Regions from separate parts of the Variovorax sp. 05L425 genome, predicted to be linked through region 2. Evidence: predicted binding sites of a transcription regulator. Region 2 holds the regulator's gene; the other holds the start of a gene.
The links. The regulator NrdR, encoded in region 2, represses ribonucleotide reductase genes. The targets are predictions, from matches to a motif close to CACNANATNTNGTG.
Positions count from the first base shown of each region.

Region 1: a site for NrdR is predicted at 3,747-3,760, ahead of AC1DN9_RS19665 (ribonucleoside-diphosphate reductase subunit alpha). Genes of this name have one in related genera too.

Region 1 is NZ_JBFTNY010000017.1:22,478-29,508, reverse strand. It holds gene AC1DN9_RS19680 (two-component system sensor histidine kinase NtrB) at 1-1,409, shown strand, start outside; gene AC1DN9_RS19675 (sigma-54-dependent transcriptional regulator) at 1,414-2,940, shown strand; gene ampD (1,6-anhydro-N-acetylmuramyl-L-alanine amidase AmpD) at 2,912-3,523, shown strand; gene AC1DN9_RS19665 (ribonucleoside-diphosphate reductase subunit alpha) at 3,873-6,788, shown strand; gene AC1DN9_RS19660 (ribonucleotide-diphosphate reductase subunit beta) at 6,939-7,031, shown strand, end outside.
Region 2 is NZ_JBFTNY010000012.1:117,997-125,027, forward strand. It holds gene AC1DN9_RS15525 (pilus assembly PilX family protein) at 1-336, shown strand, start outside; gene AC1DN9_RS15530 (pilus assembly protein) at 377-4,264, shown strand; gene AC1DN9_RS15535 (type IV pilin protein) at 4,261-4,698, shown strand; gene AC1DN9_RS15540 (GspH/FimT family pseudopilin) at 4,695-5,222, shown strand; gene nrdR (transcriptional regulator NrdR) at 5,239-5,682, opposite strand; gene glyA (serine hydroxymethyltransferase) at 5,716-6,960, opposite strand; ZMP/ZTP riboswitch at 7,002-7,031, opposite strand, start outside.

The DNA of each region.
Region 1 (7,031 bases), on a different contig from region 2:
CCTGGCTGTCGACGATCGGCATCGACCTCGTCACATTCACGGCGCTGCAGGTGCTGCAGGTGGGGGGCGTCAATTACACGCCGCTGTTCGCTCTCCCGGTGCTGATGGGGGCGGTGCTCGGCACTGGGACCGTCGGCCTCGGCACCACCGCAGCGGCCACGCTGCTGCTGCTTGGCCATGCAGCGTGGTACTGGCTGGAGCAGCCGGCAGACACCTCGCCCCGTTTCGTCCAGGCCGCGCTGACGGGCACCGGCCTGTTCGTGGTGGCCCTGATCGCGCACGAACTGGCTCGCCGGCTGACGCGCGAAGAAGCGATGGCGCAACGCAGTCGCAGCGCCGCGCAGATGCATGCGATGGTCAACGACCTCGTGATCGAAACCCTCAGCGAGGGCGTCCTCGTGATCGACGCGGAGGGCCAGGTGCACGCGGTCAATCCCGCGGCCGACGCGATCCTCGGCCACGGCCTCGCCGAGATTCCGCAGCCCTTCGCACTCGGCGCCTATCCGGCCTGGGTGCCTCTTGCCGGTCTTGCGCGCCAGACCTTCTCGCGTCGCGCGCCACAGGCCAAGGAGGTTCCCGTCGCACAGGCCCACGGCGCACCGCGCGAGGTCCGCGTGCGCACGCGCCTGACGCAATCCCACGACAGCCACGCCGAGAGCCTCTGCGTGATGTTCCTTCAGGACCTGCGCGAGCTCGAAGCCCGCATCCGCACCGAAAAGCTGGCGGCCATGGGTCGCATGTCTGCCGCCGTCGCGCACGAAATCCGCAACCCGCTCGCCGCCATCACCCAGGCCAGCGCGCTGCTCAGCGAGGATCTGGTCGACCCTGGGCATCGGCAGTTGACCACGATGGTCCAGCAGAACGCTCAGCGTCTGTCACGCATCGTGGATGACGTACTGGACGTGGCGCGGGCTCGTCAGCAGCGCGTGCTGCCGCTCGGCGAACAGGTGTCCCTGGACCCGACGGTTCGCGCGCTTGCGGAAGAATGGGTTCAGCACGCGCAGCAGCAAGGCGTCTTGCTTTCGCTCGAAGCGGGCACCGACGTACGCTTCGACGCCGAGCATCTGCGCCGCATCCTCGTGAACCTGCTGGACAACGCCGCCCGCTATGCGGGGGACCGCGAGGGCTCCATCCAGGTCAGCACCCGGCGCAACGCCACGGGCCGCGCGAGCCTGCAGGTCTGGAGCGACGGCGCACCCCTCGAACCCGCCGTGCAGCGGCACCTGTTCGAGCCCTTCTTCTCCTCCGAGAGCCGCTCAAGCGGACTCGGCCTGTTCCTGTGCCGCGAATTGTGCGAACAGCACGGCGCGACCATCGGCTACGAGCGCCGCGCCCTGTCCGCGGCGGGCCCCGAGGGCAACGAGTTCTTCGTGGCATTTGCCTCGGCCGAAAGCCGACTGACACAATAGCGGCGTGAGCACCCCCAACACCTCCGCGTCGCAGCCTGCCCAGATCCTGGTCGTCGACGACGAGCCCGACCTGCGCACGCTGTATGAACTCACCTTGTTGCGCGAGGGCTACCGCGTCGAGGCCGCCGGCAGCGTGTCGGAGGCCTGGCAGCACCTCGATGCCGGCCGCTTCGATGCAGTGATCACTGACATGCGCCTGCCCGACGGCCTCGGCATGGAGATCCTTCAGCGCATCCAGCAAGATCAGCGCAGCGAGCGTTGTGTCGTGATGACGGCCTATGGATCGGCGGAGAACGCGGTGGAGGCTCTCAAGGCCGGCGCCTTCGATTACCTCACCAAGCCGGTCGACCTGAAGCAATTCCGCTCGGTGGTGGCGTCGGCGGTGCAGGCGCCTTCGCAGCCGGCGCCGGTCAAGGCACTGCGGCCTGTGGATGACGGCACAACGATGGCGACCACCATCGCCATCGGGGACAGCGGCGTCGCGGCACTCCGACGTCTGGTGGGCGACTCCGAACCCATGCGTCTCGTCAAGGCGCGCATCGCCAAGGTGGCGCGCGGCATGGCACCGGTGCTCGTGCGCGGCGAGTCCGGCACCGGCAAGGAGCTCGTCGCGCGCGCCGTGCATGCATGCAGTCAGCGCAGCGACGGACCTTTCGTCGCCGTCAACTGCGGTGCGATTCCCGAAAATCTTCTCGAAGCCGAGTTCTTCGGCGCGCGCAAGGGTTCATACACCGGCTCTTCGCAAGACCGCGACGGCTACTTCCAGGCGGCACGCGGCGGCACCTTGTTCCTCGACGAGATCGGCGACCTCCCGCTGGCCATGCAGTCGAAGCTGCTGCGCGCTATCCAGGAGCGCAGCGTCCGGCCCATCGGCTCGACGCAGGAAGACGCCGTCGATGTCCGCATCGTGAGCGCGACCCACAAGGACCTGCATGCCGAAGTGCAGGCCAGCCGGTTCCGGCAGGATCTCTTCTACCGCCTGAACGTGATCGAGATCGCGGTCCCCGCGCTGCGCGACCGCCGCGGCGACCTGCCCGCGCTGTGCAACGCCCTGCTCGCGCGCATCGCCCGCGATGCCGGCATGCCGGTGCCGACGCTTTCCGCCGATGTGCTGCAGCGGCTCGCCGAACACCCGCTTCATGGCAACGTCCGCGAGCTCGAAAACCTCCTGCACCGCGCGGTGGCCCTCAGCGACGGCGATGTGCTCCATCTCGATCTCATGGGCGGCGGAACGGCAATCCCCAACGAGCCGTTGCCTGCTGGACCGGTGCAACAGCCCGAGCCGGCATCCGCCGCAGAAACGGGCGCCCACGCCCGCCCCGCTCCCGCAGTGCCTCGCGACCTGCAAAGCTATCTGGATGAGCAGGAGCGGCAGATCCTCGTCCGCGCGCTGCAGGAAACCGGCTTCAACCGAACAGCCGCCGCCGCGCGCCTTGGACTGAGCCTGCGGCAGATTCGTTACCGGATCGCGCGCCTGGGCATCTCGACGCCCCACGGCGACGATGCCAACGGCCTCGGCGGCGATGAGTGAAGCCGACACAGGGCTCTGGCAATCCGGCTGGTATCGCTTCGCCCGGCGATTGCGTTCCCCCAATTTCGGGCCGCGGCCCACGGACGCGCAGATCGACCTGATCGTGCTGCATTCGATCAGCTTGCCGCCCGGCCGCTACGGCGGTGACGAGGTCCAGCAACTCTTCACGAACAGCCTCGACTGGGACGCACATCCCTATTTTTCCGGCATCCGTGGTCTCGAAGTCTCCGCCCACTTCTATGTGCGGCGCAATGGAGAGCTGTGGCAGTTCGTGAGCTGCGACGATCGCGCATGGCATGCCGGCGCTTCGTCATGGCGCGGCCGTTCGAACTGCAATGACGACTCGATCGGCATCGAACTCGAAGGGCTGGAAGGCGACACCTTCGAGCATGCGCAGTACGAGACCCTGGCCAGCCTTTGTCCGGCGATCGCGCAGCGCCATGCGATCTCGTTCATCGCGGGCCATGAACACATCGCGCCCGGCCGCAAGGAAGATCCGGGCCCCGGATTCGACTGGCGCCAGCTGCGCGAACAGCTCGGCTGGGATCTGACGATGTTTCCGCCCAACACTCTCGAGCCCTGAAGTTTTTTTCAATCGCGAAGTCACAGGCGATGCGCCGCGAGGCGATACGCGCGCTTTGCCACGCCAGAGTCGGCAGCGCAGTATCCATGCGCATTTCCAGCCGATTTGCGCCCGGAAAGCGCATGAATAGCGGCCTGCGCCACCTCGTTTCAGCAATGATGCGGCTTCGCTGCCGCCCGACCGGCCACAGACACGTTTCACAATCGTTGCGATTTGTGGAAAACACTATATCTAGTGGCTTGTAGCCCCCCTTGCCACTAGATATAGTGTGCTCTGCCCGGCGCTTACAGCCGGAAACAGCGGCCACAACGACACCGCAGCCCAACAAGAATTGCCAAACGAGGATCGCATGCAAACTGCACTGAACACCCCTTCCACCCCTCGCGCCGTACCCTCGACGCCGCAAAACCGAGACGTCGCCGGCTCGCCCGCTGGCAACGCCCTCGCGCACTACCAGATCATTCGCCGCAACGGCGCGGTCGTGCCTTTCGAGCCGAACAAGATCGCGATCGCGATGATGAAGGCCTTCCTGGCCGTGCACGGCACCCAGGGCGCGGCTTCCGCCAGCGTGCGCGAGACCGTCGATACGCTGACCCAGGCCGTCGTGCGCGCCATGGTGCGTTCGCGTCCGGGCGGCGGCACCTTCCACATCGAGGACGTGCAGGACCAGGTCGAACTCGGCCTGATGCGCGGCGGCCACCATGAGATCGCCCGCGCCTATGTGCTCTACCGCGAACGCCGCTCCCAGGAACGCACGAAGCAAGGGGAGCAGGACGCACCCGTCGCGACGCCCGCACTGCACGTGCTCGACCGCGGCGAAAGAGTCGCGCTCGACCTCAACGAGCTCAAGGACCTCATCGAGTCGGCCTGCATCGGCCTGGGCGACAGCATCACCGCCGCTCCGATCGTCGCCGAGACGATGCGCAACCTCTACGACGGCGTTCCGCTCGACGAGGTCTACAAGGCCTCGATCCTCGCCGCCCGCACGCTGATCGAAAAAGATCCCGACTACACCTTCGCCACCGCCCGCCTGCTGCTGCACACGATCTTCAAGGAAGTGATCGGCCGCGAAGTGCCGGCTGCGGAACGGGCCCAGGCCTACGCCGACTACTTCCCCCAATTCATCAAGAAGGGCGTCGACAACGAACTGCTGGACGAGAAGCTGCTGCAGTACGACCTGGCCCGCCTGGGCGCCGCGCTCAAGCCCGAGCGCGACATGCAGTTCGACTACCTCGGCCTGCAGACGCTCTACGACCGCTACTTCCTGCACGTGCGCAAGACGCGCATCGAGCTTCCGCAAGCCTTCTTCATGCGCGTCTCGATGGGCCTTGCGCTGAACGAGATCGACCGCGAAGCCCGCGCGATCGAGTTCTACGAAGTGCTGTCCTCCTTCGACTTCATGTCGAGCACGCCGACGCTGTTCAACAGCGGCACGCTGCGCTCGCAGCTGTCCAGCTGCTATCTCACGACCGTGCCCGACGACCTCGACGGCATCTACGAGTCGATCAAGGAAAACGCGCTGCTCTCCAAGTTCGCAGGCGGCCTGGGCAACGACTGGACGCGCGTGCGCGCCCTCGGCAGCCACATCAAGGGCACCAACGGCGAATCGCAAGGCGTCGTGCCCTTCCTCAAGGTGGTGAACGACACGGCGGTCGCGGTCAACCAGGGCGGCAAGCGCAAGGGCGCCGTCTGCACCTACCTGGAAAGCTGGCACCTCGACATCGAGGAATTCCTCGAACTGCGCAAGAACACCGGCGACGACCGCCGCCGCACGCACGACATGAACACGGCGAACTGGATTCCCGACCTGTTCATGCGCCGCGTGATGGAAAAGGGCAACTGGACGCTTTTCTCGCCTTCCAACGTGCCCGACCTGCATGACAAGTTCGGCGCCGACTTCGAGGCCGCCTACGTCGCCTACGAAGAAAAGGCCTCGCGCGGCGAGCTCAAGCCGAGCCGCACCATTGCCGCAACCGACCTCTGGCGCAAGATGCTCACGATGCTGTTCGAAACCGGGCATCCGTGGATCACGTTCAAGGACGCCTGCAACGTGCGCTCGCCCCAGCAGCACGCCGGCGTGGTTCACTCGTCGAACCTCTGCACCGAAATCACGCTGAACACCAGCGACACCGAAACCGCCGTCTGCAACCTCGGCTCGGTCAACCTGCTGCAGCACCTGAAGGACGGCAAGGTCGACCAGGAGAAGCTCAAGCGCACCATCTCGACCGCGATGCGCATGCTCGACAACGTGATCGACATCAACTACTACGCAGTCAAGAAGGCGCGCGACTCGAACTTGCGCCATCGTCCGGTCGGCCTCGGCCTGATGGGCTTCCAGGACGCGCTGTACGAACTGCGCATCCCCTACGCCTCGCAGGAAGCCGTGCAGTTCGCCGACGAATCGATGGAAGCGATCTGCTACCACGCCTACTGGGCCTCGACCGACCTGGCCCGCGAGCGCGGCAAGTATTCGAGCTACAAGGGCTCGCTGTGGGAGAAGGGCGTGCTGCCACCTGACACGCTCGACCTGCTCGAGAAGGCGCGCGGCGGCTACGTCGAAGTGGACCGCTCGTCCACCCTCGACTGGGACGCGCTGCGCCTGAAGATCAAGGCCGACGGCATGCGCAATTCGAACTGCGTCGCCATCGCACCGACCGCGACCATCTCCAACATCATCGGCGTGGATGCCTCGATCGAGCCCTGCTTCGGCAACCTCTCGGTCAAGTCCAACCTCTCCGGCGAGTTCACCGTGATCAACCACTACCTAGTGCGCGACCTCAAGCGCCTGGGCCTGTGGGACGACGTGATGGTGATGGACCTCAAGCATTTCGACGGTTCGCTGCGTCCCATCGACCGCGTGCCGCAGGACGTCAAGGCGCTCTACGCCACCGCGTTCGAGATCGAGACCACGTGGCTCGTCGAAGCCGCCGCGCGTCGCCAGAAGTGGATCGACCAGGCGCAGTCTCTCAACATCTACATGGCCGGCGCATCGGGCAAGAAGCTCGACGACACCTACAAGCTCGCATGGCTGCGTGGTCTCAAGACCACCTACTACCTGCGCACGCAGAGCGCGACGCACGCCGAGAAGTCCACCGTTCAATCGGGCCGGCTCAACGCGGTGTCATCGGGCAACGGCGACTCGTCGTCGGGCATGAGCGCGCTCGAAGCTGCTGCGCTCGCAGCACAAGCGCAGTTGAATGCGATCCCCGCAACCGACATCGCGTTCTGCGGTGTCGATGATCCGACGTGCGAAGCATGCCAATGATGTCGGCATGAAGTGGAGGTCGTTCGCGGCATCGCCTGACAATTTGCGATGCATGCGAACAACATAACGACAACATAATTGGAGCGCGATGTGAAGGAGCACTTTGCAACTCACATCGTTGCTCACATAATTTGAGCATTGGATTTTTCTATGTTGACCTGGGACGAAGAAGTCAAGCCCTCCTTGCCAAAGGATCTGCAACAAGGATTGCGGCACACATCGAACAGCGGCGCGCAAGTCGGC
Region 2 (7,031 bases):
CAAGGTCTTTGCGCACCCGCAAATCCGGGCGCAACACCCGCATGGATGAGTGCCGACCTGTCGCCGGAGAGCAGGACATCTGTCGAATACGGCACGTTCACCGGACAGAAATACGTGACGGGAACAGGCGCGATGCCTGTTGCGCCGCCGCGCTATGTCATCGAGGTCATGCGCAACAACGGCGGGTGGGAAGCCAATCGTCTTCAGAGTGCGAGCGCCGGCAAGACCACCAATCTCTTTCGGGTCACCGCCATCGGCTTTGGCGTCAGGAAGGAAACCCAGGTGGTTCTGCAAACCAATTTGTATAAGCCGACGGTAAGTAGCGGCTGTCCATAAAGGAGGGAAGTTGAAATTGTTCGAGATTCGGAAAAGGGATTTGAAGAACGCGTTCATCGCGCTATCGCTCTATCTTGCTGGCGCGTCCACATTGGCGGCCGCGACGCCACCGGATGCCCTGCTGTCGGATGTGCCGCTGTTTTCCACGACATCGCGGGTCAAGCCCAACATGGTGCTGGATCTGTCCGTCGAATTTCCGACGACGGGCGCCGCCTATCGGACGGCGTTCGATATCAAGGCGTCCTACATCGGCTACTGGGACCCAATGGGGTGCTACGACTATTCCACCGAGGACGGGCACTTCAAGCGCAAAGCGACGGCAGCCGTTTCGAATGGCGCCATCGTCTGTTCAGACAAGTGGAGCGGGAACCTGCTGAACTGGGCTGCGTCGTCCGCAATCGACATGCTCCGCTATGCAATGACGGGTGGCGATCGTGTGGAAGACACGCCGAAATCAACCGTGCTCCAACGCGCGGTTCTTCGGTCCGACTTCTACAACAACGAAAGTCATTTCCCCAGGCGCTCAGTGACTGGCAATCTCGACAGACTGACGCCGCTGGTTGCGAACGAGCTCGTGGAGAAGGACGGCACAGTCAATTTTTCCAATTGCGGCAACTACTTGTTCGTGGGATCGACTTCGTCCGGCACATGCAGCAAGCCGGGGGCTGATCAAAGCTTTGGTCCTCTTGGCGCAGCGCCGTACTACGCCCGCGTCGAGGTGTGTTCGGCGGAAGAAGGTCCTATTCGCAGCGACCTTTGCCTGAAGTATCCAAACGGGAAGTACAAGCCTGTGGGCACGATTCAAAGTAACGCCGAGAAGATGCGATTCGCCGCGTTCGGCTATTTGATGGACCAGAGAAACGCGCGCTACGGCGGTGTTCTGCGAGCGCCCATGAAGTTCACAGGACCTGTGGTTGAGAACGGCAAGTTCGAACGGATCGCGAATGCCACTGCGGAGTGGGATGCAAATACGGGTGTATTCCTCGCCAACCCCCTTTCGAGCGACGAGGGGGCGAGTGGCGTGGTGAACTATCTCAATCGATTCGGGCGTACCGGGTTGGCGCCTGGCACCTACAAGACTTTTGATCCGGTCGGGGAGATGTATTACGAGTCTCTTCGCTATTTGCAGGGTCAAGCGCCGACGCCCGAGGCTGCCAAAGGCATGACGACAGGGATGAAGGGCGGCTTCCCTGTCTACAACATGACGGACAAGTGGGGCGAGGGCGCGAAGAGCGGATGGGACCCTGTCATCTCGAGCTGTCAACGCAACCACGTCGTGGTGATCGGGGACCTTCACACGCACCATGATGGCTCCCTCCCGGGGCTGAAGACCGACGGCCGCGATGGTTGGGCCGGCGCTCGTCCAGTCGAAACCTCGGAGCCCGACACCACCTTCTGGTCGAAGATCGTGGGCGCCTTTGAAAACAACGAGGCGGTCGCCTACCCGGACCCGTCGGGAAAGAACACCACATTGATGACGCGCGGCAACGCCGACGGGCCGCGCGCCATTGCCTATACCGATACCCTCAAGAACAGGCAAGCAATCACGTCGGCGAACATCGCCACGTTGAATGTGGGCTATGACCAAGGTTCCTTGGGTTGGGCCGGACTGGCCTATTGGGCCAATACGCAAAAAATTCGCGACGATTACCCCGATGTGCGCGTCAAGACCTACACCATTGACGTCGACGATTCTGGCTTGGGCACCGTCAAAGAGAAGCAACGCGGCAGCGCGTTCTATCTTGCCGCGAAGTACGGTGGCTTTGACGACAAGAACAACGATGGCAATCCCTTTGTGACCGCCATTGGACCCGAAGCCCAAGAGTCGCTTTCGAACGCCGAATGGCAATCGGGCTTGGACGACGATGGAATGCCGAAGCCGGCGAATTACTTTCTCGCGAGCAAGCCGCGGGAAATGATCGCGGCCATCCGCAAGATCTTCACGAATGTCGGTGAAGCCAGCGGGAGCCTCGCGGGTGGTGCCTTGTCGAGTTCGCGCATCGCCTCGAAGGGAGCGAGCCTCTATGTTCCTCGAATGGACAGCACTCGCTGGTCCGGCTCGGTGCTCGCCTACAAGCTGAGCTATGCGAATGGCGCGGTGAGCCAGGACCCTGTGCCGCTCTGGAACGCCGGCGACCGGCTGACCGGCGATCCTCAGGCCCACCCCCCGATTCCGGTGCGCGACCCGGATACCCGGCGCATCTTCACCATGCTCAGTTCCGGAAGCGGGGCCGAGTTCACTTGGAGAGCGCTGAAGGTTGACGGCACATTGAGGGGCTACCTGGACACCGAACCCTACTCACCGACCGAGGCCAAAGACGATCTCGGTGAATCTCGCATCGACTACCTGCGCGGCGATCGTTCGATGGAAACCGACAAGATCGGCGGCATGTTCAGAACGCGCGATTCGGTCATGGGTGACGTCGCGAACGCGACGCCATTGCTGGTCGAAAGCGGCGGTGTGCAAGCGGTCCTTGTGGGCGCCAATGACGGCATGCTTCACGCATTGGACGCCGGCACCGGCGACGAGTTGTTCGCCTACGTGCCGCGTGCGCTGTATGCCAAGCTGGGCGCCTACACCTCGCCGGACTACGTGCACCAACCCAACGTGGACGGCAGTCCCGCGGCGAGCAAAGTCGACATGGCAAACGGAACGCGGAAGACCGCGCTGGTTTCCGGCATGGGCGGTGGTGCGCGCGGCGTGTTCGCGCTGGACGTGAGCGATCCGGCCCGATTCTCTGCAAGTCATGTGATGTGGGAGTTCACAGGCGCCGATGACCCGGATATGGGCTACGTCACGCAGGCGCCGCGCATCCTGAGATTCCGCACGAATGCCGCCGCGAGTGGCCGGGCCGCCGTCTACCGTTGGTTTGCCGTGGTGCCCTCTGGCTTCAACAACGGCAACGCGAACAAGGCAGCGGCCCTGTTCCTGCTTTCGTTGGACAAGCAAGCCGGTGCGCCGTGGGTGCTCAATCAAGACTATTTCAAGATCGTGCTGCCGGACCCTGCTGACGCGACGATGCCCAACGCATTGGGCCCGGTTGGCGACTACACCACGTCTGACAACATGACCCGTTTTCTTTATGCCGGCGATACGCAGGGCAACTTGTGGAAGTTCGACTTCACGAAGACCGCGCCGTGGAACGAGTCCAGCGCTTTGGCGTTGAGTGGCGCGCCGCTGATGGTTGCCAGGGATGGCCAGGGAAGGAGACAGCCGATCACCATCGCGCCGGAAGTGGGTGTGGGTCCCGACGGCGGCGCGATCGTGCTGTTCGGTACCGGCAAATTCGTCGAAGTCGATGACCTGGCCAGCCGCGACGTCCAAACGCTCTATGGCGTGTACGACAACGACACGGTCATTCCTGCCACCGAGACGCGCACCCAGTTGCAAGTGCGGCAGGTGCAACCGGACGTCAACCATGCAGGCCAGTTCACCATTTCAGGCGACGCTTTCGCCTATGGCAACTACGACGGCAAGAAGTCGCACCGTCGGGGCTGGTACTTCGACTTGCCGGACGCGACGAGTCAAGGCGAACGCCAAGTCTCGCAAATGGTGTTGAGCGATGGCCATCTGGTGTTCAACACCTTGATTCCCAATTCCAACGCTTGCGGCGCCGGCGGTGGCGGCCACAGCTGCGCCGTGAATGCGATGACCGGATTGGCATCGGGCAATACCTGCATTCCGTCGACGACCGGCTTGCTCAGTTCGCCGCTGGTGATTCAGGAAGGCGAGGGCGCCTTCAGCTCGACGGATTCATTCGGCCGCCGCGTCGAGACCAAGAAGACGTCCGTCATCAACCTGGGTACGAAAACGGGTTCCGGGCCGGGGACCTCGATCGTGAGCCCCATTTCGGGAGACGAGGTCTCGCAAGTTGCCGGCCGCCTCAACTGGCGTGAAGTCCTCAACTTCAAGGACGTCAACAAATGAAGCGCCCGACGACCGCGCGGCGGCTTCTGTCGCGCGGCTTCACGCTGATCGAACTGATGATCGTGGTGGCGCTGGTGGCCATTCTTGCCGCCATCGCCTATCCGTCTTACATGGATTCAATGCGAAAAGGTTGGCGCGCGGAAGCACGTACCGCACTCATGCAGGAGATGCAGCAGCAGGAACGCGTCTATACCCAACGCGCAAGGTACAAGACCAATGCAGCGCACAAGAAGTTCTCAGGCGACAGTGATGCGGGCAGCAAGTACGACATCGATGTTGATGCATGCGACGGACGGGACGACGCTGGCCGGTGCATCAGGCTGACGGCCAACCTGAGGGCCGGGTTCTCGGATCCTGCGGTCGGCAACATCTGGATCGAAAGTACGGGGCTCAAGGGCTGTGACGGCGACGACAAAAGCAGGTGCTGGCAATGAACGCTCTACTTGCATTTCGCAATCGAGCCCGTGGCTTCACGTTGGTGGAGATGGTGGTCGTGGTCGCGCTCGTCGCGATCCTGGGCGCGATCGCAGTGCCCAATTTTCGGGATCTGCTGCTCAATCAGCGGCTGGCTTCCAACACCAGCGATTTCGTTGCCGCGTTGAGCGTGGCACGGACCGAGGCCATGAAGCGTTCGCAGAGGGTCAGGCTTCTTCCCAGGAATCAGGATTGGGCCAACGGCTGGGAGGTGGCAACCACCGTCGGCAACGAAACGGAAGTGCTGCGCGCATTCGAAGCGCTCCGAGCAGGCGTTGAGATCGATTCCGCGACCGGCAACGGCTTCAGGAATACGATCACCTTCGACGCCAATGGCTTCGCGCGGGGCAGCGCAGGGTGCCTGACATTCAAGGCGGAAACGGGGCGACGCAGTTCCGTCGTTCTTTCGATGTCCGGCCGGCCGAAGGTCTGCGACCCCGACAAGCGAGGCGACTGCGGCTCGAGCAATTGCAATCAGGGATGACGCCGCTGGGGATTTTTCAAATGTCCCTCAGCAGTTGCCTGAACTCGTCCACATCCTCGAAGCTGCGGTAGACCGAAGCGAACCGGACGTAGGCCACCTTGTCGAGCCGTTTGAGCTCGCGCATCACGAGTTCGCCCACCTTGGTCGATTCGATCTCGCGCAAGCCGCTGGAAAGCAGCTTCTGCTCGATGCGCAGCAATGCGGTGTCGATCTGCTCGATGCTGACCGGCCGCTTGCGCAAGGCCAGCATCATCGAGGCACGAACCTTCGCCGCGACGAAGTCGGCACGGCTGCCGTCCTTCTTGACGACGACGGGGAAGTTCACGTCCGGGCGCTCGTAGGTGGTGAAGCGCTTGTCGCAGGCGCCGCACTGCCGGCGGCGGCGGACGAAGTCGCCGTCCTCCGAAACACGGGTCTCGACGACCTGCGTTTCGAGGTGGCCGCAGAAAGGGCATTTCATGCGACAGCTCCGCCGGGTACGGCAGTCATGGGATCAGCGGTAGACCGGGAAGCGACTGGTCAGCGCGTTCACCTTGGCGCGCACGGCCTCGATGTTGGCCGCATCGCGCGGGTTTTCGAGCACGTCCGCGATCAGGTTGGCGGTGATCCGGGCTTCCTCGTCCTTGAAGCCGCGGGTCGTCATGGCCGGGGTGCCGATCCGCACGCCGCTGGTGACCATGGGCTTCTCGGGATCGTTGGGAATGGCGTTCTTGTTGATCGTCATATGGGCATCGCCCAGCACGGCTTCGGCTTCCTTGCCGGTGATGCCCTTGGCGCGCAGGTCGACAAGCATCACGTGGCTCTCGGTGCGACCGCTCACGATGCGCAGGCCGCGCTGGGTGAGCGTCTCGGCCACGATCTGGGCGTTCTTGACCACCTGTTGCTGGTAAGTCTTGAATTCCGGAGAGAGTGCTTCCTTGAAAGCGACGGCCTTGGCCGCGATCACGTGCATCAGCGGGCCGCCCTGGAGACCGGGGAAGATGGCGCTGTTGATCGCCTTTTCGTGCTGCGACTTCATCAGGATGATGCCGCCACGCGGGCCACGCAGGCTCTTGTGCGTGGTGGAGGTCACGACGTCCGCGTGGGGGACCGGGTTGGGGTACACACCGGCGGCGACAAGGCCGGCGTAGTGGGCGATGTCGACCATGAAAATCGCGCCGACGTCCTTGGCCACCTTGGCAAAGCGCTCGAAGTCGATGCGCAGTGAATAGGCCGATGCGCCCGCGATGATGAGCTTGGGCATCGCATCGTGCGCCTTGCGCTCCATCGCGTCGTAGTCGATCTCTTCCTTGGCGTTCAGGCCGTAGCTCACCACGTTGAACCATTTGCCACTCATGTTGAGCGGCATGCCGTGGGTCAGGTGGCCGCCCTCGGCCAGGCTCATGCCCATGATGGTGTCGCCGGGCTTCAGGAAGGCCAGCATCACGGCTTCGTTCGCGGAGGCGCCGCAATGCGGCTGAACGTTGGCGGCGTCGGCGCCGAAGAGTTGCTTCACGCGGTCGATGGCCAGTTGCTCGGCCACGTCCACATGCTCGCAACCGCCGTAGTAGCGCTTGCCGGGATAGCCTTCGGCGTACTTGTTGGTAAGTTGCGAGCCCTGTGCGGCCATGACGGCCGGGGACGCGTAGTTTTCGCTCGCGATGAGCTCGATGTGGTGTTCCTGACGGGCGTTTTCGGCCTGGATGGCAGCCCAGATTTCAGGATCGGTCTGTTCGACCAGTTGATTGCGGTGGTACATGGCAGTCCTTCAAGACGATGGTCCTTGTTCTTCAACCAAACAAGGGCTGCCCAGGCGAACGGCGGAACACC